Regions from separate parts of the Micromonospora sp. WMMD1128 genome, predicted to be linked through region 2. Evidence: riboswitches for the same ligand, from Rfam matches in the RefSeq annotation. Region 2 holds a riboswitch; the other holds the start of a gene.

Region 1 (3,394 bases), 510 kb from region 2:
CGTGCCCGGATCGGTCACCGGGTGGGCGCGGCCCGCGACGTACGCCTCGTCGTCGCTCTCCTCCGGCGGGAACGAGTGCAGCGCGTAGCGGCCGTCGCGTTCGAGGTCGCGGCGCTTGGGCGAGTCGATGACGAAGCACCACAGCCCGTCGTCGGTGATCAGTGGGGAGACCGGGTGCACGCGGGGCCCGCCGTCGGCGCGGACCGTGGCGAGATAGCCGAAGCCCGGCCCGTACTGCTGGATCAGAAGGCGGATCTCGGCGGCGAGTCGGGGCTCGTCGGCGGCGAATTCGGACCAGGAAGCCATGCCGACATTCTATCGAACACTTGTACGACAGCGCAGTCCGACACGCAGGTCACCCGCATCGGTCGCTATGGTGTTCCGATGCTGCTCTCCGACCGCGACCTGGTCTCCGAGATCAAGGCGGGCACGCTCGCGCTGGAGCCCTTCGAGCCCACACTGGTGCAGCCGTCCAGCATCGACGTACGCCTCGACCGGCTGTTCCGGGTCTTCAACAACCACCTCTACACGCACATCGACCCGTCGACGCAGCAGGACGACCTGACATCGATGGTGGAGGTGCCGGAGGGGCAGGCGTTCGTGCTGCACCCGGGTGAGTTCGTGCTCGCCTCCACGCTCGAGGTGATCTCGTTGGGCGAGCAGCTCGCCGGCCGATTGGAGGGCAAGTCCAGCCTGGGCCGGCTCGGCCTGCTGACGCACTCCACCGCCGGGTTCATCGACCCGGGCTTCTCCGGTCACATCACGCTGGAGCTGTCGAACGTGGCGAATCTGCCGATCACGCTCTGGCCGGGCATGAAGATCGGCCAGCTCTGCATCTTCCGGCTCTCCTCGCCGGCCGAGCACCCGTACGGCTCGGCCGTCTACGGGTCGCGTTACCAGGGTCAGCGCGGCCCGACGCCGAGCCGGTCGTGGCAGAGCTGGCGCACCTGGCCGACGCGCTGACGCCAGCCGATCGTGGTTGTTAAGAGGGGCCCCCGCCTATACCGAATGCGTTAAGCGGGGGCCCCTCCTTACACCTCAGGTGGGGCGGCCGTAGCTGTTGATGTCGCCGTCGTCCACGCGCTTCATGGTGATGGGCTTGCCGGACTGGGAGGCGTGCACCACCCAGCCGTCGCCGACGTACATCCCCACGTGGTGCAGGTCGGCGTAGTAGAAGACCAGGTCACCGGCGCGCAACTCGGCGCGGCTGACCCGCTTCGTGACGTTGTGCTGCTGGCGGGCGTTGTGCGGCAGCGAGACACCGGCCTTGGCCCAGGCGGCCATGGTCAGGCCCGAGCAGTCGAAGTGGTCCGGGCCGGCGGCGCCCCAGACATAGATCTTGCCGATCTGGGCGCAGGCGAACTTGACCGCCACCCCGGCCGCGCCACCCGGGTATCCGGCCGGGCAGGGCGCCGGGCGCAGCTTGCCACCGCCACCGTTTCCGTACACCTTGAGCCGCAGCTTCTGGAGCTTGGCGATCTCGGCGTCGATCTGCTTCTTCTTCGCCGCGAGCTGGGCCTCGGTACGGCTCAGGTCGGCGACCATCTCGTCCAGCGGCTTCTTCTTCGCCGCCAGCTCATCGCGCAGCTCGGCGATGGTGCGCACCTGCTCCTGCTGGTGGCGCGCGAAGCGGTCGAGCAGCTCCAGGCCACTCATCAGCTCGCCCGGCGAGCGGCTGCCCAGCAGGGCGTTGACGGTCGAGAGGTTGTCGCCCTTGTACGCGTCGGCGGCGAGCCCGCCGACCTGGCCGAGCGCGGCGTCCACGCGGGCCTGGAGCGGGGCGATCCGCCGACCGAGCGCGTCGGCCTGCTTGCGTCGCAGCGCGAGCTGCTCGCGTACGGCGTTGACCTGCTCGATGACGGGTTCGAGCTTGTTCCAGTCGCGGTCGATCCGGGCTTCGATCTCGGCGACCGAGGGTTCGGCGTGGGCCGCCGTCGCGCCTCCGGTCAGGACGACCGCGGCGCCGACCAGGGCGGCGAGTGTAGTGGTGAAGCGGGACCAGCGGGAACGCGGCGCGACGGCGGACCGGTCGATCGACCGGCTCGACGACGGCCGCGGGGCATGGTGTGCCACCGGGCGTCGGTACTCCTTCTTCCTGACCGCCTACCGGGTTAGCTGACGGGTTCGGGCGGGAAGGGGGACGCCCTACCGCAGTGGCTGCGGATTCACCCCAGGTACCTGGGTCCCCGATTCGCCCGGAGGCGACTCGGCGGTGTCGGACCGTCACCGGCCGGGTTGGACGGTGAACGTACGGGCCGACAATTGGCCAGAGTAGGGATCCCCGTTATCGATCCGCAACCCGAACGGCCGTGACACTCCGTACGGAATGGGCAACCCCGGACACGAGTGAAGCTTTTTTTCACATCAGATTATCCGGCGGAAAGGTATTGACCGTCACGGGTGCGCGGAGTGAGGGTGGGGACGCAGTGACCCCCATCCCTGTCCAGGAGGTTCGATGCACCTCTCGCCCCCGCCGTCGGCCGGACGGATGCTGCTCGCCGCCGCCGTGGCGACAGCCACCGCGCTGGCGACCACCGGCCCGGTGACCGCCGCGCCACCGAACACCCTATCCAGCAACGACGACAGGCAGAAGCAGTACGCCGCCGCGGCGGCCGAGTACGGCGTGCCGCAGAACGTGCTGCTCGGCGTCTCCTACCTGGAGTCCCGCTGGGACGCCCACCCGGGGCAGCCCAGCACCAGCGGCGGCTACGGCCCGATGCACCTCACCGACGCCGCGCACGTCCTCGCCTCGCCCCGCAGCGCGCACGTCGACGAGGACGAGGACCCGCGCGGCGACGACTCCCGCCCGCTCACCCTCGACCCGGCCACGACCGCCGCACCGGCCCGGGAGAAGCCGCTGCCCACGGCCTCGCTCCAGACGCTCGACGCCGCCGCGACGCTCACCGGCCTCGACGCGCAGAAGCTGCGCACCGATCCGGCCGCGAACATCCGTGGTGGCGCGGCGCTGCTCGCCGCGTACCAGAAGGCACTGGGTGGGCCGGTCGGTGCCGGCACCGACGCGGCGGCCTGGTACGGCGCGGTGGCCCGCTACTCCGGCGCGGACACCTCGGACGCGGCGGCGGCCTTCGCCGACGAGGTCTACGACCAGCTCGGCCAGGGCGCGACCCGGACCACCGACGACGGGCAGCGGGTCACCATGGCCGCCACCGCCGCCCGGCCGGACCGCGGGGTGCTCAGCCGGCTCGGGCTGCGCCACGCGCAGCGGCCGGACGGGCTGGAGTGCCCGGTGCGGCTGGCCTGCGAGTGGATCCCCGCACCGTACGAGCAGCTCAGCGCGGACCCGGGCGACTACGGCAACCACGACCTGGGCAACCGGCCGAAGCAGCAGAAGATCGAATACATCGTCATCCACGACACCGAGGGCTACTTCGAC
Region 2 (3,394 bases):
CGAGGGGTACGCTATCCTCGGCGCATGACCACGCCGCCCACCCCGACCCGGGGCTACACCGCCAGCAAGGACCAGCTCCTCGCCCGGCTCCGGCGCGTCGAGGGCCAGGTCCGGGGCGTCGAGAAGATGGTCGAGGACGACCGCTACTGCATCGACGTGCTGACCCAGATCTCGGCCGTCCAGGCCGCGCTGGACAAGGTCGCCCTGGGCCTGCTCGACGGCCACGCCCGGCACTGCATGCACGAGGGCGCCGCCGAGGGCCGGGCCGACGAGATGGCGACCGAGATGATGGCTGCCGTGGGCCGTCTCATGAAGCGCGGCTGACGGGCCCGTGGGCGCCGACCACGGCCGTACCGTCCCCGCGCCGCCGCGCGTACGCCGAATCCTCGTCGCGACCGTGGTGCCGCTGTTCGTGCTCACCGTGGTCGCGGCGCTGGCGCTGTGGCCCCGGCACGGACCGGAGCCGACGGGCGGCGCGAACGTGCCGCGTCACCACGGCACGGTGACCCGGGTGGTGACCGAGCCCTGCCCGCCGACCCCGGAGGAGCCGGCGGGCGCCGCCGGGCGGTGCGGCACCGTGACCGTCGCCGCGGAACAGGGCCCGGACGCCGGCCGGGAGGTCGAGACGCCGATCCCCGCCGGGCCGGGCGCGCCCCGGGTCGAGGTCGGTGACGAGGTGATCCTGGTCGAGCTGACCGACCCGGCCGATCCGGCGGCGACGACCTACCACATCGCCGAGCACCAGCGCGGCACGCCGCTGGTGTGGCTGGTGGCGCTCTTCGCCGCCGCGATCGTGGCGTTCGGCAGGTGGCGCGGGCTGGCCGCGCTGGGTGGCCTGGTGGCGAGCTTCGCCATCCTGCTCGGCTTCGTGCTGCCCGGGATCGGCGCCGGCCGGTCCCCGCTGCCGGTGGCGATCGTCGGCGCCGCCCTGATCATGTTCGTGGTGCTCTACCTGACGCACGGGATCAGCGCGCAGACGTCGGTGGCGGTGCTCGGCACGCTCGGCAGCCTGGTGGTCACCGGGGCGCTCGGCACGCTCGCCACGGCCGCCACCCACCTGACCGGCTTCGGCAGCGAGGACGCCACCACGCTGTCGATGTTCCAGGGCGACGTCGACCTGCACGGGCTGCTGCTGGCCGGCATCATCATCGGCTCACTCGGCGTGCTCGACGACGTCACGGTCACCCAGGCGGCAACCGTCACCGAGTTGGCGCGCGCCAACCCGGGGCTGTCCCGGCGGGCGCTCTACCGGGCGGCCACCCGGGTCGGCCGGGCGCACATCGCGTCCACGGTCAACACCATCGTGCTGGCCTACGCGGGCGCCTCACTGCCGCTGCTGCTCCTGCTGGTCGCCGACTCCCGCCCGGTGAACGAGATCCTCACCAGTGAGTTCCTGGCCCAGGAGATCGTCCGAAGCGCGGTGGCCACCATCGGCCTGATCGCCGCCGTACCTCTGACCACCGCCCTCGCCGCGGTCGTCACCACCGCCGGGCGGCGCGGGCCGGACGACGACCCGGCGCCGCCCGCCCCGCGGTCGCCGCGGGAGCGGGACGAGGCGCTTGAGGCGCTCGGCGGGGCGCCCGCCGAACGTTGGCCCGGCGACCCGAGGAGTACGCAGGCCGCATGGTGACACTCCGCAGCGTGACGGCCGGAATCAAACGCGATGCTGGTCACGCTGGGCAATGTCGAATTCTCGCGATTGGTCGGCTTCCGGACGTAGATCCCCGGTCGGGGTGTCGGGTAACCTCGCTGCCGGTCACCGCCGAAGGCACGCACCGGTGCCTGCGGTACCGCCGCCCAATCGCCTCCGGGCGAGCCGGGGAACCAGGTACATGGGGTGAATCCGCGCGAGCGGTAGGGGCCACTTCCGTCCCGAACCCGTCAGCTAACCCGGTCGGCGGCCGACGGAAGGGAACACTGTGACGGCACCCCTGCGCCGCTGGCTCACACCCGTGGTGGCCGTGCTCGCCTCGTGCGCCGTGCTGGCCGGGCCGACCCCGGCGACAGCCGCCCCGCACGCCGCCGCGCCCAGCCCCTCCGGGCACGCGGAGGACGACGACCCGCCGCTCATCACCGAGGCGATCGACTCCGCCAACCGGGCGTACCTCCAGGCCAAGACGAAGCTGACCACCTCGCAGAAACGCCAGAAGCTGCTGGCCGCCGAGGTGAGCGCGGCGGAGGCCGAGTTGGAGGCGCTCAGCCCGCAGGTCAACCAGATCGCGGCACAGTCCTATCGGACCGGTCGGATGGGCGCGATGGCGATGCTGCTGGAGAGCGACTCGCCCGACTCGTTCGTCAGGCGTGCCAACGCTCTGGACGAACTCAACCTCTTCAACGCGCAACGGCTCACCGCCATCAACGCCGCCAAGAACCGCGCCGCCCAGGCCAAGCTGGCCATCGACGCCGAGGTGCGCGAGCAGGAGAAGCAGACGAACGCGATGGCCCGGGAGCGGACCGAGGCGCAGAAGGCGCTGAAGCTCGTCGGCGGGCTGGGCTTCACCGGTGGTCTGGTCTCGGCCACGTCGCCGGTCGCCAAGGTCGGCCCCGGCCGCACCGCCGACGGCGGGTGGAAGTCGGAGTCGTGCAGCGAGAACGACCCGACCACCTCCGGCTGCGTCACGCCGCGCACGCTGCACGCCTACAAGGAGGTCAAGCGGGCCGGCTTCAACCGTTTCGTGGGCTGTTACCGCCCCGGCGGGCCGTGGGAGCACCCCAAGGGCAAGGCCTGCGACTGGTCGCTGCAGAAGAGTGGCTTCTCGCCGTGGCACAACAACGACACCCGCAGGTACGGCAACGAGGTGGCCGCGTTCCTCATCCGCAACGCCGACCGGCTGGGCATCTACTACGTGATCTGGAACCGGCAGATCTGGTTCCCGGCGACCGGTTGGAGTTCCTACAGCGGGCCGTCCAACCACACCGACCACGTGCACATGTCGCTGCTCTGACGCCACACACACGCGCGCGAAGGGGCCGCCCGCGGGCGGCCCCTTCCGTCTGTCCGGTGCGGTCAGCCGGCGAGCGCCGGATCCGCCGGCGCGGCCGGCGCGGGCAGCGGAGCCGGTGACTGCGCCACCGTCCGCACCTCGCCGCCGCTGAGCCGGTAGGACATGCCGACCACCGCGCACGCCCCGCCCGCCACCCGCCCGGCGAGGACCGTCGACCGGGCCAGCAGGGCCTCCACGGTCTGCGCGATGTGGACGTCGATGATGCCGTCGAGATCCTCGACCCCCTGCCGGGCGGCCCGGAGCAGGCTGGGCGAGACGGCGTCCACCACCGCGCCGAGGTGTCCGGCCGGGGCGGCGCCGGTGCGGACCGCCTCCCGGGCCGCCTGAACCGCGCCGCACGAGTCGTGACCGAGCACCACCACGAGCGGCGTGCCGAGCACGGTGACCGC

What was found. A riboswitch is a leader RNA that binds a small molecule or an ion and turns the genes downstream of it on or off. The one in region 2 is predicted to bind cyclic di-AMP.
Region 1: linked by a shared signal. The riboswitch ahead of O7602_RS28725 (C40 family peptidase) and the one ahead of O7602_RS26040 (hypothetical protein) in region 2 are both predicted to bind cyclic di-AMP.

The regions. Positions count from the first base shown of each region.
Region 1 is NZ_CP114902.1:6,324,752-6,328,145, forward strand. Features, by position in the region: gene O7602_RS28715 (pyridoxamine 5'-phosphate oxidase family protein) at 1-306, opposite strand, end outside; gene dcd (dCTP deaminase) at 385-963, shown strand; gene O7602_RS28725 (C40 family peptidase) at 1,039-2,073, opposite strand; cyclic di-AMP (ydaO/yuaA leader) riboswitch at 2,087-2,222, opposite strand; gene O7602_RS28730 (peptidoglycan recognition family protein) at 2,456-3,394, shown strand, end outside.
Region 2 is NZ_CP114902.1:5,811,224-5,814,617, forward strand. Features, by position in the region: gene O7602_RS26030 (metal-sensitive transcriptional regulator) at 25-324, shown strand; gene O7602_RS26035 (YibE/F family protein) at 332-1,630, shown strand; cyclic di-AMP (ydaO/yuaA leader) riboswitch at 1,785-1,916, shown strand; gene O7602_RS26040 (hypothetical protein) at 1,920-2,945, shown strand; gene O7602_RS26045 (carbonic anhydrase) at 3,008-3,394, opposite strand, start outside.